DNA from 3 places in the Acetomicrobium sp. genome. Region 1 is predicted to be linked to each of the others. Evidence: riboswitches for the same ligand, from Rfam matches in the RefSeq annotation. Region 1 holds a riboswitch; each other region holds the start of a gene.
What was found. Region 1 has a riboswitch for molybdenum cofactor ahead of AC5SXE_RS11160 (aldehyde ferredoxin oxidoreductase family protein). Riboswitches for the same ligand answer to the same signal wherever they lie in the genome.
Positions count from the first base shown of each region.

Region 2: it holds a riboswitch for molybdenum cofactor, as region 1 does, so the genes downstream of both, pruA (L-glutamate gamma-semialdehyde dehydrogenase) here and AC5SXE_RS11160 (aldehyde ferredoxin oxidoreductase family protein) in region 1, are expected to answer to the same signal.
Region 3: it holds a riboswitch for molybdenum cofactor, as region 1 does, so the genes downstream of both, AC5SXE_RS05560 (molybdopterin-dependent oxidoreductase) here and AC5SXE_RS11160 (aldehyde ferredoxin oxidoreductase family protein) in region 1, are expected to answer to the same signal.

Region 1 covers NZ_JBWQOQ010000008.1:289,865-294,919, forward strand. Annotated here, with positions in the region: gene AC5SXE_RS11150 (SIR2 family NAD-dependent protein deacylase) at 1-449, opposite strand, end outside; gene AC5SXE_RS11155 (MBL fold metallo-hydrolase) at 671-2,242, shown strand; molybdenum cofactor riboswitch at 2,466-2,589, shown strand; gene AC5SXE_RS11160 (aldehyde ferredoxin oxidoreductase family protein) at 2,611-4,458, shown strand; gene AC5SXE_RS11165 (gamma-glutamyltransferase family protein) at 4,489-5,055, shown strand, end outside.
Region 2 covers NZ_JBWQOQ010000007.1:28,707-33,761, reverse strand. Annotated here, with positions in the region: gene hutU (urocanate hydratase) at 1-765, shown strand, start outside; gene proC (pyrroline-5-carboxylate reductase) at 821-1,624, opposite strand; gene pruA (L-glutamate gamma-semialdehyde dehydrogenase) at 1,781-3,415, opposite strand; molybdenum cofactor riboswitch at 3,701-3,820, opposite strand; gene AC5SXE_RS04170 (YfcC family protein) at 4,075-5,055, opposite strand, start outside.
Region 3 covers NZ_JBWQOQ010000007.1:258,765-263,819, reverse strand. Annotated here, with positions in the region: gene AC5SXE_RS05585 (hypothetical protein) at 1-306, opposite strand, end outside; gene AC5SXE_RS05580 (hypothetical protein) at 272-466, opposite strand; partial or broken gene AC5SXE_RS05575 (molybdopterin cofactor-binding domain-containing protein) at 637-1,387, opposite strand; gene AC5SXE_RS05570 (molybdopterin cofactor-binding domain-containing protein) at 1,368-1,937, opposite strand; gene AC5SXE_RS05565 (molybdopterin cofactor-binding domain-containing protein) at 1,828-2,076, opposite strand; gene AC5SXE_RS05560 (molybdopterin-dependent oxidoreductase) at 2,145-3,371, opposite strand; molybdenum cofactor riboswitch at 3,737-3,858, opposite strand; gene AC5SXE_RS05555 (hypothetical protein) at 4,080-4,526, opposite strand; gene AC5SXE_RS05550 (DUF3100 domain-containing protein) at 4,530-5,055, opposite strand, start outside.

The DNA.
Region 1 (5,055 bases):
AGGGCACCGTTGCACTCAGGGCACTCGATTTGATCTAGAAGCGTGACGCTGTCGAATGTCCTTCCGCAGAGCGAGCAAAGAACCTCTCGAAGGTTCCCGTGAAGCTCGTACACTTTCGCTGACCCTGCCTGTTGGTGCAGGCGATCTACATTTTGGGTTATGATGCCTAAAAGCAATCCCTCACGTTCCCATTTGGCAAGAATTTCATGTCCTTTGTTCGGTTTGACCCCAAGCAGCGCTTGGATTCTGTAGCGGTAAAATTCATAAAATTCCTCAGGATTGTGTCTCATCGCTTCTATCGAAGCCAATTGTCTAGGATCACGGTTTTTCCATAGCCCTTGGTCACCGCGAAAGTCGGGCAACCCCGAAGCCGTGCTCATCCCTGCGCCAGTTAAGACTACCACCTCTTTTTTCCTTAGGTGATCCGCAATGCGTTCTAATACATCCATTTGTACTTCACCCTTGAAGAAAATATTTGTAGACAATTTGCGAAAAATATAGCTGAAAACCAGTCATACTTTTGCTTTGTTTCACTTGGTTTACTGCAATGTACAGTATAGTATGTAAAAAGGGACTAAGCAAGCAATAGGAAAGGTTACTCTGCAACAAAAAGGACTACCCTAAGGTTTTCTCAAAGTATTTGTGAAAATAAACAGGAGGGTTGATGATTTTGTCACTTAAAATGACCTTTTACGATGGGACGAATTGCATTGGTGGCAATAAGATACTGCTGGAAGACAGCGGAGTGGGCCTTTTCATGGATTTTGGCACCAACTTTAAGGCCGAAGGAATGTACTTTGACGAATTCCTCCAGCCCCGAAGCACCTTTGGATTCATGGATCTACTGGTCTTTGGCATGCTGCCCCCGCTTATGGGCATTTATCGTTCCGACCTAGAGTATCCCGGCGTATGGGAAAGATTCTCCGGCCATCCGCTGTTCAAAGAGATAGAAGCACAGGGAGTTCTCCTTTCCCATGCCCATTTTGATCACTGCGGGTATCTTTCCTATCTCAGGGAGGACATTCCGATATTTACTAGCATCACTAGTGCAGTTGTTTGCAAGGCCCTGCAGGATACAGGTGGGGGAGCCAGATTACAGGAAATATGTTATACGGCTCCGCGGGAATTAAAGGATGACTTGCTGAAAACGACCCACTACAAGAAGGTACCGTACTATCAGCGTCCCTATCATGTCTTCGGTAAGGATATCATACCCCCCGCTGCGCATAAATTTTGGGAACGTTGCAGAACTTCTCGGGAGTTGGACTGCCGGCAGTTAGAGGGATGCGGGGACGTTGCTGAGATAGCAAACCTTGAGGTGCGCTTCTGGCCCGTCGATCACTCCATACCTGGCGCAGGGGCTTTTGCTGTGAAAACTTCGGCGGGTTGGGTGGTATATACTGGAGATATCAGGCTCCATGGTAAACGAGGGTGTCTGAGCGAGCGCTTTATTAATGAAGCTGCCAAGCTCAAACCCAGGGCGCTCATCTGCGAGGGAACGCACCCCATGGTTGAGAGACCAGTAACGGAGGAACAAGTGGCCGCCAACTGTTTTCAGGTTGTAAAGGAGACCAACGGCCTGGTGGTGGCTGACTTCGGCCCCAGGAATGTCGAGCGGCTGCTGTCGTTTCTGGAAATAGCCAGGGAGACTGACAGATTGCTGGTTCTCACCCCAAAGGATGTATATTTGCTCGAAGCCCTGCGTGCGGCGGATGAACTCTCTGTTCCTGACCCCTACAAAGATGACAGAATAGCCCTATATGCTCGTCCCAAGGCTGTGCGCCAAAAGTGGGAGGAAGAGTTGCTTGCCATGTTTAGGGAGCGCGCCCCCGAAAGGTTGATGGATGCAGGAAGGGTTAAAGCTGAGCAGGGAAGCTTAATTCTGTGTTTCTCCTACTACGACTTCCACGCCTTGCTGGATATCGAACCAAAATGCGGGACTTACATCTACTCCTCTAGTGAGGCTTTCAATGAAGAGATGCTACTTGATCACGAAAAGGTATGTAACTGGATAAAATTCTTTGGTTTCAAACTGTACGGCGCTTTGGGCAAGGACAGAGAGAAGTCGGGGTTTCATGCCAGTGGCCACATCCACGGCCCAGGGATAGAAGAATTGGTGGAAACGCTGCAACCCGAGGTTCTTGTTCCTGTGCATACAGAAAATACTGAGTTTTTCCGTCGCTTTGATGGGCTGACCAGGGTGATTGTGCCACACCAAGGACTTTCCCTGGAGTTAGACTAACTAATGTTCTTACAATGCTTAAAATAGCCTTTACGAAAAAATGTGATTGAAGTGCTGTTCAGAGTTATAATTAATACGTAAATTAACTATAAAAACATAAGGCAAGTTTTTGTGGGTTAGGAGGTGAGTCAAAAGACTGAGAGGACGTTACCTGGAAAGCAGACAGAAGATCCAGACTATGACTTATTGAAGGAGTTGGTGCGGTAGTCTAAGACGGTACGTTATGTACCATGTTTTCCGAGTTGTCGGCCTTCCTCGCAAGTCAAGGAGATGGCTGCCAGCCGATAGGGCATAGCGGGAAACGGTTATGCCTCCCATCTTTGGAAAGGAAAACAAATGAGTGTGCCTATCCGAGGAGGGGGAGTAAAGTGTATAACTGCTACAATGGGAAGATCTTAAATGTGAATCTTACCGAAAAGAAGTACTGGGTCGAGCAAATTCCGGATGAATGGGTTTTAAACTACATAGGCGGAGAGGGATTTGGAGCTAAATACCTTTCCTTGAACCTTCCAGAAAACGTAGATCCTTTAAGTGAAGATAACAAGCTTCTGTTTATTTGTGGTCCTCTTACCGATACCAAGGCGCCTTCTTGCGGGAGAACGGTAGTGATGTTCAAGTCGCCTTTGACTGGGACGATCGGGGCAGCCAATGCGGGCGGAGCATGGGCGCCGCAGCTTAAAAGGGCAGGTTACGATATGCTCGTGATACACGGGCGCGCCGAATCGCCAACCTACATTTTCATCAATGATGACGAAGTGACCTTTCACTGCGCGGAAAAACTCTGGGGTAAAAGCACCGGTCATACCGAGGAGGCCATAAGAAAGGAGACCGGAAATCCCAAAGCGGAGGTTGCCTGTATCGGAGCTAGCGGCGAAAGGCTTGTCCGATACGCTGCAGTTATGATGGGGAATGATCATGCTGCAGGTCGTGGAGGCGGTGGCGCCGTGATGGGGTCCAAAAACCTAAAGGCCGTTGCCGTTTACGGTTCAGCCGATCGCCTTCCTGTTCATGACCCCGAAAGGTTCGATGCAGCAGTCAAGAAGGCCATCCAAGAACTTTTTGCCGAAGCCTTTGTAAGAGATGAATTAATGAAATACGGGACTCCATCTTTTTTCGATTCAATGAACGCGCTTGGCCTGGTGCCAGCATATAATTGGCAACGCACTACAACAGATTTCGACAAAGAGATCGGATATGAAGCTTATCACAGAAAGTTAGAGGTAAAACAGGACCGTTGTTACAACTGTCCCATAGGTTGCGTGCGCAGGACGAGGATTCCTGAAGGGAAGTACAAAGGACTTTCTGGTACAGGCCCGGAATATGAAACCGTTGCGGCTTTCGGGCAAAAATTGGGCAACACTGATCTTTATTCCATCACTGTTGCGAATTACATTTCTAACGACGCTGGGCTTGACGTCATATCTGCTGGCCAAGTGATCGCTACAGCGATGGAATGGTACGAAAAGGGCATAATTGACGCTACGACCACCGAAGGCTTAGAGCTTACCTGGGGAAACGGAGACGCCATAGTGGAGCTCGTGGAACGTATTGCATTGCGAAAAGGGGCATTTGCAACACTTTTGGGGGAAGGGTCTCTCCGAGCAGCGAAAGAAATCGGAGGGGATGCAGAGAAATACGTCATGCACGTGAAGGGCCTTGAAATGGCTGCTGACGGAGTCAGGGCCAGCAAGGGCGAAGCCTTATCGCACATGATTTCGCCCCGTGGAGCGGATCACTTAAGGCCCTACGGCGCAATAATCGATGCCTTTGGCTATTTGGAAGAAGAGGTGGGTGTATTTGAGCACGTTGATCCCCTTAGCGAGGAGAATAAGGCATGGGTCAAGCCTTTAGAAGAATATTTCATGGCGACCAACTTGCTGGGTGTATGTTTGTTTACGAGCATAACTCTTGCTATAAAAGCAGAGACTTGGGCAGAGCTTTTTAGCAGTGCTACGGGAATGGAATGCTCATATAAAGATCTTTTTAAGATCAGCGAACGAGTCCTTAACCAGGAACGGTTATTTAATGTGAGAGAGGGCTTCACCAGAAAAGACGATTATTTACCTGAACGATTCAGCAAAGAGCCTGCACCGGACGGTCCTGCCAAGGGGTGTGTTGTAAACCAGGATAGGTTGCTCGACCTCATTTACGAGGCCAAGGGGTGGGATTCGCAAGGGATACCTACACGACAAAAACTTGACGAACTTGGGCTTTGAAAGAGATGTAAGGCAAAGGAGGAGAGGAAAATGAAGAGTTGGAAAATTGGGTTTGGGGTATGTTTAGTGTTGTTGTTTTGCATGTCTATTTCTACCTTTGCTTTGGCAGCATCGCCGGGGGTTCCGGTAGGAGCGCCATCACCCTATAGCGCGATGGTCTCAACGGCCCATCCCCTGTCTTCTCAAGTGGGAGCTCAAATATTGGCAAAGGGCGGCAATGCCGTGGATGCTGCTATAGCGGTTCAATTTGCCCTAAACGTAGTGGAACCTATGATGAGCGGCATTGGGGGCGGAGGTTTTATGATGATCTACCTTGCCGATGAGAATAAAGTCCTCATCATCGACTCAAGGGAAAAGGCGCCTTCCGCTGCAACGCCAGATATGTTCCTAAAAGAAGATGGCACCCCCATGGAATTTGCGGATGCCGTACGTTCCGGTAATTCCGTGGGTGTGCCGGGCACTTTGATGGGCCTTTATAAAGCGTACGAACTTTACGGCACGTTGCCTTGGGCAGATCTGATCGAACCTGCAATCGAGCTAGCTGAAAATGGTCACAAGATCAATCGTCCTTTGGCAGAAAGCATAAAAGAGGAAATG
Region 2 (5,055 bases), on a different contig from region 1:
AAAAACGGCATTGACGAAAGGGACGGCTTCATATTCCCCTCTTACGTAGAAGACATCATGGGGCCGCTTCTTTTTGATTACGGCTACGGACCTTTCAGGTGGGTCTGTTTATCCGGTAAGCGCGAAGACCTGCTTAAAACGGACAAAGCAGCCCTGGAATGCATCGATCCGAACCGCAGGCCCCAAGATAGGGACAACTACATTTGGATAAGAGATGCCGATAAAAATAACCTGGTCGTCGGTACTCAGGCAAGGATACTTTATGCCGACGCAGATCTCAGGCTTGCCATAGCGCGCAAGTTCAACGAAATGGTTCGAAGGGGCGAAATTGGGCCCGTCATGCTCGGGAGAGATCACCACGACACGGGCGGGACGGATTCACCCTTCAGAGAGACGGCTAACATAAAAGACGGGAGCAACATAACGGCGGACATGGCGGTACATTGCTACGCAGGAAACGCAGCTCGCGGGATGTCGTTGATAGCCCTTCACAACGGAGGCGGAGTCGGGATAAGCAAGGCCATAAACGGAGGATTCGGCCTTGTACTCGATGGAAGCGAGCGCATCGATAAGATCATAAACAGAGCAATCGCCTGGGACGTGTTGGTTGGCGTGGCGAGAAGATCATGGGCAAGAAACAGCGGTGCAATGGAAGTTGCCCGCGAGGTAAACGAAAACCAAAAGAGCGATTACCACATTACCCTCCCCTACGTACCCGATGAAGACTTAGTTGTCGAGACAGTGGCTAAGGTCTTCAAAAAATGAGAAATAAGTAGGTCAACAAACCCCTCCAGGCCCTTTGGCTAGGAGGGGTTTGTTTTTAATCCCTCTCTCGTCCCAGCTCAGCTGATCGCTCAGCGGCATCTGCCACTGCTCTTATCACCAATCCTCGGAAACCGCCATCTTCCAGTGCAGCTACGCCGGCAATGGTGGTACCGGCTGGAGAGGTCACCCTGTCCTTGAGACTGCCCGGGTGTTCTCCCGTTTCAATTACCATTTTAGCGGCGCCAAATACTGTCTGTGCTGCCAGAGTCATAGCTACCGGGCGCGGCAAACCGGCCATGACGCCACCATCGGCAAGTGCTTCAATAAAGATATATACATAAGCTGGTGCAGAACCGCTGAGCCCTGTCACGGCATCCAACAAGCTTTCATCCAAAACGACGACCTTCGCGACAGCGGACAACAGAGCTTTAACTTCGTCTACATCGGATTCTTTTGCATTCGGTCCCATCGCTATGGCCGCAGCCCCGGCCTGAACCAGGCAAGGTGTATTGGGCATAACTCTTATCAATCGTGCCGGCCCTGTGTACTTGTTTAAATAAGAAAGAGGTACACCGGCCATGATGGAAACTACCAAGTGTTTATCCTCCCAGAGACCCTTTAGTTCGGATAGAATGACAGGCGCCACCTGGGGCTTTACTGCTAGGAAAATTATTCGGGATTTTTCCAGTATCTCAGTATTGCTGGCAGTCGTTTGTACCCCCAATGACTCCTTGAGGTATGAAAGCCGATTAGCATCGATATCTGATACCCACACCTTATCCGGTTGAACTAAGCCCTTGGCCAAAATACCTCTAAGTAAGGCCTCGGCCATGGCTCCTCCGCCAATAAAACCTAGCATTTTGCCAGCCTCCCATCTCAGTTTTATCTGATTCTATCTTCTGAATAACCTCTTAAATTTTTAACACAAAATTGTGTAGTTGTCAAAATAACTACCGGCAGCGTTTAGCAAAAGTGCATGCTGCCGGTAGTTATTTTCTTCATTTTGTCTTAACCTTTATTTTTCGTCCATGAATGGGTATCTGTACCCTACTGGCGGATTGAGGTGTTCTTTGATGGCTCTCGGGCTTACCCAGCGCATCATGTTGATTTTGGAGCCTGCCTTGTCATTGGTACCTGAGGCTCTTGCTCCTCCGAAGGGCTGCTGAGCGATTACTGCGCCAGTGGGCTTATCGTTAATGTAGAAATTACCGGCGGCATGGGTCAGGCGCTTTTCGATCTTGACTATGGCTTCTCTGTCCTGAGCAAAAACTGCACCTGTGAGTCCATAGATTGAAGTTGAATCGCAAAGATCCAAAGCTTCCTCAATTTCCTCATCTTTGTAGATATATATTGTTAAAACCGGACCAAATATCTCTTCTTCCATGGTCTTGAAGCGAGGGTTGGTCGTTACTATTACGGTGGGTTCGATGAAAAAGCCAACGCTGTCGTCGGCGTTCCCGCCGCAGATTATCTCGGCTTCCGGAGACTCCTTGGCGTAGTCGATATACCCTTTTATTGACCGAAATGCCTGAGCATCGATTACGGCGCCCATGAAATTTGTGAAGTCTTCTATGTCACCCATCTTTGTCGTGCTTATCTCTTCAACGAGCCTTTTCTTCAACGCGGGCCACATGCTCTCAGGGACATAAGCGCGCGATGCCGCAGAACATTTCTGCCCCTGGAATTCAAAGGCCCCCCTGACCAAAGCTGTAACCAATGGCTCAAGATCCGCAGAGGGGTGAACGAAGACAAAGTCCTTTCCGCCTGTCTCACCTACGAGCCTAGGATAGGTCCTGTAATTTGGCAAGTTTTGTCCCACAGTTTGCCACATGGACTGGAACGTCGCCGTAGAACCCGTGAAGTGTACACCCGCGAGCCATGGATTTAAAAGGGCGATGCTTCCTAGTACATTTCCGGGGCCTGGAATAAAGTTTATAACTCCATCTGGAAGGCCCGCTTTTCGAAGGATAGTCATCACGTGATATGCTGAATACACGGCGGAGGAGGCGGGTTTCCAGAGCACCACGTTTCCGGCCATAGCAGCGCTGGTGGGAAGGTTGCCGGCGATGGAGGTAAAATTAAAGGGAGTTACAGCAAAGACAAACCCTTCAAGTGCTCTGTACTCCATTCGGTTCCAGGAGTCCTTCGTAGACTCGGGCTGTTCTTTGTAGATTTCATTGAGAAAATAAGCGTTAAACTTCAGCATGTCTATAAGCTCGCATGCAGAGTCGATCTCAGCTTGATATGCCGTCTTGCTCTGACAAAGCATTGTAGCCGCGTTAATCGTGCACCGACACGTTCCGGCGAGCATCTCGGCTGCCTTTAGGAAAATAGAAGCCCTATGCTCCCATGGCATTGACTCCCAATCGTGCCGTGCGGCAAGAGCTGCCTCGATAGCATCATTTACTTCCTTCTCCCCTGCCATATGGTACCTTCCAATCACCACTTCTTTGTTATGGGGAATTATGCACATACCCAACTTTCCGGTGCGCACTTCCTTGCCACCGATTATAAGGGGTATCTCAATCTCCTGGGTTCTGAGCTCAACCAAACGAGCTTTTAGTTCTTCTCTTTCCTTTGTACCCGGCGCATAGGACAACACGGGTTCATTCTTGGGTTTTTCTATCTTAAATACAGCATTGGACACCATCGCTCACCTCTCATTAAAGTGTTCAAACCTTAGTGCTCTCAGCTTCAACCACTCATAGGCCGGCTCCAAGCATATTTGCCATGCTTAACTGCATACTAAGGGCTTAGAGCATGAACCGGTAAAAACCTATGTTGCAGTTTTTCCCCGGTTTTATTCAGGGCCTTGCCAGTGCCAGCAGTTGCTCAGTAGTTAATCTATTTCAAGAGCATCCCTCCTTTATTAAAGGTCTATTAGTGCTGCTTTGTCTTTAAAATGAGAAAACCCCTTCCCGCCGGGAAGGGGTACAATAATATTCCTTTTCCTCCTTTCCAAGCGGGAGGCCTTTCCGTTTCCGAAAAGACCCTATCGGTCGATGCTCATAGGCCAAACGCCCTTAGAGACTTCGACTCGGAGGCTCTCATTTTATGAACACGGATTTTATTTAATCTTTACTTTATCAAAAAAGAACTCATCGCTGTTATTGATAATATCAAGTAAAGTGATTAAATGTCAACAAGAAGGGAGGCTCTGCGCACGTCCGCTCACCTAAGCATGTCTTGATCGCTAAAAAACGTGGCAGGAGCTTTAAAAGAACAGCATAGGAGCCCCTCCGAACTTTTTATGTCCTGAGGGGCTCCTTGTATTCATAATTCAGAGAAGAATAATTTTGCCAAGGAAAATTAAAATGGTCCGTATCCCACGATGTGAGCTACAATTACCACGATTGTCCCGATCACGTGCCAAAACACCATAAGAGGCCATATGAATTTAAACCATCTTTCGTAAGGGATCTTGGCCATGCCGAGAGTGGCCATCAGCACACCTGAAGTTGGAATGATCTGGTTAGTAAATCCGTCACCGTATTGGTAAGCCAGCACCGCGGTCTGCCGCGTAACTCCTATCAAATCAGCAATGGGAGCCATGATCGGCATTGTGGCCATCGCCTGCCCGCTTCCTGAAGGTATGAAGAAATTAATAATCGTATGGACCCAAAACATACCGGCAGCGGACAGCGCGCCAGGCAAGCGAGAAACCCAGTTGGCCAGGAAATAAATGACTGTATCGATTATCTGACCCTCGGTCATGACAACTAGTATGGCCCTTGCAACTCCCACCACCAACGCTCCAAAGGCTATGCTCTGGGAACCTTCGACAAATGCCCTTGCTACGGCGTTAGGATTAAGCCCTCCTATTAAACCGCATATGATGCCCATAGCTAAAAATATTGTTGCCAATTCCATGATGTAATAACCTTTCGCCATAACCCCGTATATCATATAGGCAAAGAACAATAGGAGCACCAGCAGTACAAGCTTGTGAATCGTGGTGAGCTTCGATTCCTCGTTTAACCTTTGTCCCGATATTTCCTCTTCTTTAAATAGATCGTAAACGATGCTTTCTTTAGGATTTTCTTTAACCTTGGAGGCATATCGCATCACGTAGTAGCAAGCCACAATGAATAGCACTGCAAATCCAACGATTCTAAGCCAGATCCCGGAGAAAAGTGGCAACTCGGAAATGCTTTGAGCCACGCCCACTGTAAAAGGATTTAGGATGCCGCCCGCAAATCCGACGGCAGCACCCGTAGAGATGATGGCTGTTCCAACGAGGGGATCAAAGCCGACGGCAGTGGCTAAAGCCACGCCCATGGGGATAAAGAC
Region 3 (5,055 bases), on a different contig from region 1:
GGGTAAAACTTCTTGCGGAAACATCAAAAGCCTGCCGCCCGGGATCTCGCCGTCAAAGACCATACTTACCTGGTAGCCTTTTTTTGCCAGTTCAATGGCGCAAGACAACGAAGAAAGACCCGCTCCGTAAACGGTCGCGGACAACTTCTTTGAAGGTAGGCGCAGTATCATCCCCATTTCCTTTGAGTTTTCAAGGCAAGCCCTTTCAAGCTTTCCTATGGAAATGGCGCCGCCCTTTTGAGCCAGGATGCAGGCATCCTGGCAGGGGTGGTCACAGATGCGGCCGATAATGTCCGGCAGTGGCATTGACCTTCGCCAGGATTTTTCTTGCTGCATCGAAGCGTTTTTGCGCCATGGCCCCGCAAAAGGCCCTCACGTCTACCTTTAGAGGACATGCCGCCTGACAGTAAGGAAGTTCATCTTGAATGCAGCGTTGCTCAAAATCATCGAGTTTATAGCGCTCCATGAATATTTCCTCCCCAGAATCTTACAATGAGCTCATATAACCAGACTGGTTTGCCCTGAAATTGTGCGCTTTCGGGGAATTCGATAAAAGCAAGTATCATGTCAGTTATCTTTTTATACGCCCGCCCTGACTTTAAACAGTCAAGGGCAGGCGCTTATTGGGCATTTTACCTAGACGCGTTCTCCTCTGAGGCCGGCAAGTATCTTTTCGGGCGTAGCGGGCAGACGGTGAACCCTCACCCCACAGGCATGGTAAATCGCGTTTCCAATGGCGGCGTGCGGGCTGGAAAGGGGCAGCTCTCCTACTCCAGCAGCGCCAAAGGGACCAAACTCGCGGGGATAGTTTTCGAAGTAAACTATTTCTATGTTGTCGGGGATATCCTTGATGTAGGGGAATCCTCCTCCGACGAGAGAGGAGTGTTTCTCGATGTCCTCGAAATCCTCCGAAAGTGCAAGGCCGATCCCCTGAGCTATGCCTCCGTACAACTGGCCGTCGGTCACGAGGCGGTTATTGACTTTTCCTATATCAGCCATCAGGGTCATCTTGTCTACGGCAACCTTGCCTGTTTCGGTATTAACTGAAACCTCGGCAAGAAAGACTCCATACATATAAACTACGAAGGGCCTTCCCTGTCCTTTTTCGTCGCAGGGCACGCCTGGAACGGTATATTGGCCAATGTACTTCAGCGGTTTGCCGGCACTGACGGCTTCGGCGTAGTTCATGTATGTCCCATCGGGCTTTCTGTAGAGACTTGAGCATTTCGGAACAGGCGATTTTGATGGCGCTGCCGGTCAACACCTGCTGGCGTGATCCGCCGGAAGGTCCCGAGTTGGGGGTTTTAGACGTATCGGGCCAGGTGAAGCGTATTCTGTCAGGCGTGATGCCCATTGGACGCAGCGCTTCATGTGCGGTCCCTACCATGCCCATGTCGGCACCTTGGCCGTGGTCCTCCCAGGCGGCTACGACTGGTGACGGTATCGTCGGGATTCAGGACTACCCATACCTCGGAACTATCCGGACCGTCAATCCCGCAGCCGTAAACGGCCATTGAAAGGCCAACACCCTTCTTGATCTTATCGGTGGATTCCCTCTTAGCCCTTTCTTTTGCCTCCTCGTACCTTGGCTTGATGGCTTCAAGCATCTCAGGATAGCTGAAGACTTCAGGTTCCTGGCCGCTCGGGTTTGTCGAGCCTGGACGATAGCAATTTTTGTAGCGTATCTCCCAGGGATCCATGCCGATCTTCTCAGCCAGCTCGTCAATGAGCAGCTCGGAAGAGTAAAGTGATTGCGGAGAGCCGTAAGCCCTAAAGGGAGAACCCCAGACGTGGTTGGTGCAGACCGTTCGTCCTATGCCCCTAATGTTAGGGATGTTGTAACCGGCTCCCATGAACTGTGCGCCTCTGAGCGTAAGCAAATCCCCGAACTCCGAGTAAGGTCCGTGATCTACGAGCATAGTCAGTCTCCATGGCAAGGATTTTGCCGTCTTTGTCTGCAGCAAATTTGATGTTCACAAAAAAGGGAGATCGCTTCCCCGTGTAGGTCATGTGCTGGAAGTAATTGTACCTGAGGAAACAGGGCTTGCCCGTCGCCAGGGCCGCTGCTCCAACCAATCCCTTCCATGGTCGGGCAGAACTTGTATCCAAAGGTGCCGCCCATGGGATTTGACACGAGCGCAATTTTATCGGGCTCTAACGCCAAGACCCGGAGCAATCATTAGTAAATGCAGATGTGCGCCGATGGTCTTGGAATGAATCTTTAGGACGCCGTTGTCATCAATGTAGGCAAAACCAACGTCCGGTTCTATAGTCATGTGAGGTTGTCTTTGCACGTAGAAATCGTCTTCCACAACGTAAGGGGCCTTTTCAAAGATTGGGGCTGTAGGTTCGCCCTTCTCAAGGTTTTGGATATAGTAAACGTTTGGCGTTCCGGGATGGATCTCCAGCGCATCTTCTGCCATGGCTGCCGGGGCGCTCATGTAGGCAGGCAGTACTTCGAGATCAACCTTGACCTTCTCGGCAGCGGCACAAGCGTTTTCATAGGTATCAGCGCAGACTATGGCAATGGCATCGCCGAACTGGAAGACCTTCTCATCACAAAGTATCGGCCGATCCCAACCATCTCCTAAGTTGGTCGGGAAGGTGATTAATCCGGTTATGCGATTTTTACCTTTGATATCCTTGTGCGTGACCACCTTGTAAACGCCAGGCATCTTTTCGGCCTCTGAGATATCGATGTTTTTGATATTTGCGTGGCTCACCGGTGCCTGGACGAGCGCCAGTTGGAGTGTGCCTTCGGGCATCTTTAGACCCAGGTCGGCGCCATAATCTAGCATTCCTGTCGCCTTGGCTACCGAAGTGGGCCTCGGATAGGTAGTGCCCCAAATCCTACCGTCTTCGGGCATTTTGAAATCCAGCTCCGACTCATCCATCTCTCCTCTTAGGACTTTGGCCGCGTCCATGACGGCATCGACGATGGGAATGTAACCTGTACAGCGGCATGCGTTGCGGTTTTTATGAAACCATTCTCTTACTTCTTCCCGAGTCGGGGAAGGATTATTGTCTAAAAGCACCTTGGCCGAGACGATAAAACCAGGGACACAGAAACCGCATTGAGTCACTCCGTGCTTAATAAAAGCCTTTTGGAGGGGGTGTAACTTTTGGGGTGTGCCAATCCCTTCGATGGTTGTTATGGAGTCCCCGTCATTGATCTTGTTGATCTTAATGGCGCATGAACGAACAAGTTTGTCGTTTAATATGACGTAGCAAGCGCCGCACTGTCCTTGTCCACAACCGACTTTCGTTCCTGTCAGACCCAGTTGCTCGCGCAAAACCTTCGCCAGGGTGTCCTTTCCATTTACTACGATGTTGCGTTCCACTCCGTTGACAAAGAACTGCTTTTGGATCATCTCTTACCACTCCTTCTCTTTCATAACGCGGCGCCTTCAAAGTCCATCTCGAATACGAGCCAATGGAACATTTCGGCACCTCTTACTCTCTCACCATATTTGCATGTCTACACTCGTCATGAAATCAGAGAAGAATTCTTGATGATTGACGATCCTATAAAACTACAGACCATTAAAGTAAAATTTCTGCAACACCTCCTTTAAGTAAAACCATATTGTCCGAGCAAAACGTCGCGTCCATCAAAATGCTTTCCGAAGCCCTAGCAAGCTTTGAGGAACAGGTACATATTAAGCTACACTACTAACAAGACTTATGAGGAAACTTGGCAATTTAAACAACCAACCCCCTTCCTCCTGGGAAGGGGGTTGTAATTCCATCTCCTCCTTTCCAAGCGGGAGGCCTTTTCGTTTCCGAAAAGACCCTATCGGTCAATGCTCATAGGTCAAATAACCCTTAGATACCATTGACTCGGAGGTCACATGAATACAACATCATCTACTTGCATGATTAATCATAATAAATGCAAAAACAAATGTCAACTGAATGAGTTACCTCACCTAAAACGTGAGCGAAACTATCAATGCATTGAGTGTGTCTTATCAGCTAGGGCCCTCGTCTTAAATGACGAAGGCCCCTTAACTTCTTTTTTACAAAATGTTACGAAGATTAAATAGTCTTCTTAACCCTCAAATCGAGAAAGTAGGTATTTAAATTTCTCCAATGAGCTTCAAGATTAATTGCGCGATGATCGTTGAACCTATGTAGGTGCCGATGAAAACTATGCAGGAGACGATCAAGATCCTCCATCCCGTCTTTTTAAGCATGCCAAGGTCCTTCCCAATTGAGATACCTGCATAGGCTAGAATTGGTGTAGTGAGAGCCAAAAAGTTAACTTTTTGCGCCCAGGCATTAAAAATTGTCGCACCCGGAAATCCAGGAATGGTTACTATGCATCCGATTGTGACGACGTAGGCTACAGCCGGAATTTTAACCGGAATGACTTTCGCACATATTACCCCAATAATGCTGATGGCGATTAAAAAGATCATACCGGGGATGGCATCGATCATCGGGATATTTGCTCCAACCAGGTTGCCAACCAAAGTAATGACGCCAATTATAATAAGTACTGCGAGAACTTCTATGGTCTTCATGAGTTACGCCTCCCCTGCTGCAGTTTGGCTCGGCTGAGTCCCATATTTTAAGCGGTAAAATTTCCTGTACAGCCATTCCGTCATCGGCAAGGCCATCCACAAGGACATGTAAACGCCATCCAAGCCGGTAAGCATGTTGCTTGCCGCCCCCAGAGCCTGAATCTTATCGGCCATGTCGGGGAACATTGCGCTTAAAGCGCCAACAGAAGCGGTCATCATGCTTGCGCTTCCCACTCCGGAAGCCATGGCTAATGCAAGGGGATGAAAAATTCCCAACGCTGCCGCAAAGGTCGCCATGAGACCGAAAAAAATCGTCCCAAACACCGTACCACATATGTAAACACCCATGACTCCTCGGCCTTCTGGGGTGTCCAAACCATAGATGTCGCCTATTAAAGCCACGTTAGGTTCTCTTGCGATCGAATGAGCTGCGCCTATGGTTTCTCGCTTGAGCCCTAAGTACACCGCCACGGGTACACCGATGATGACCGTACCGAGATTGCCAAATTCCTGCAATATCAATGCAGGA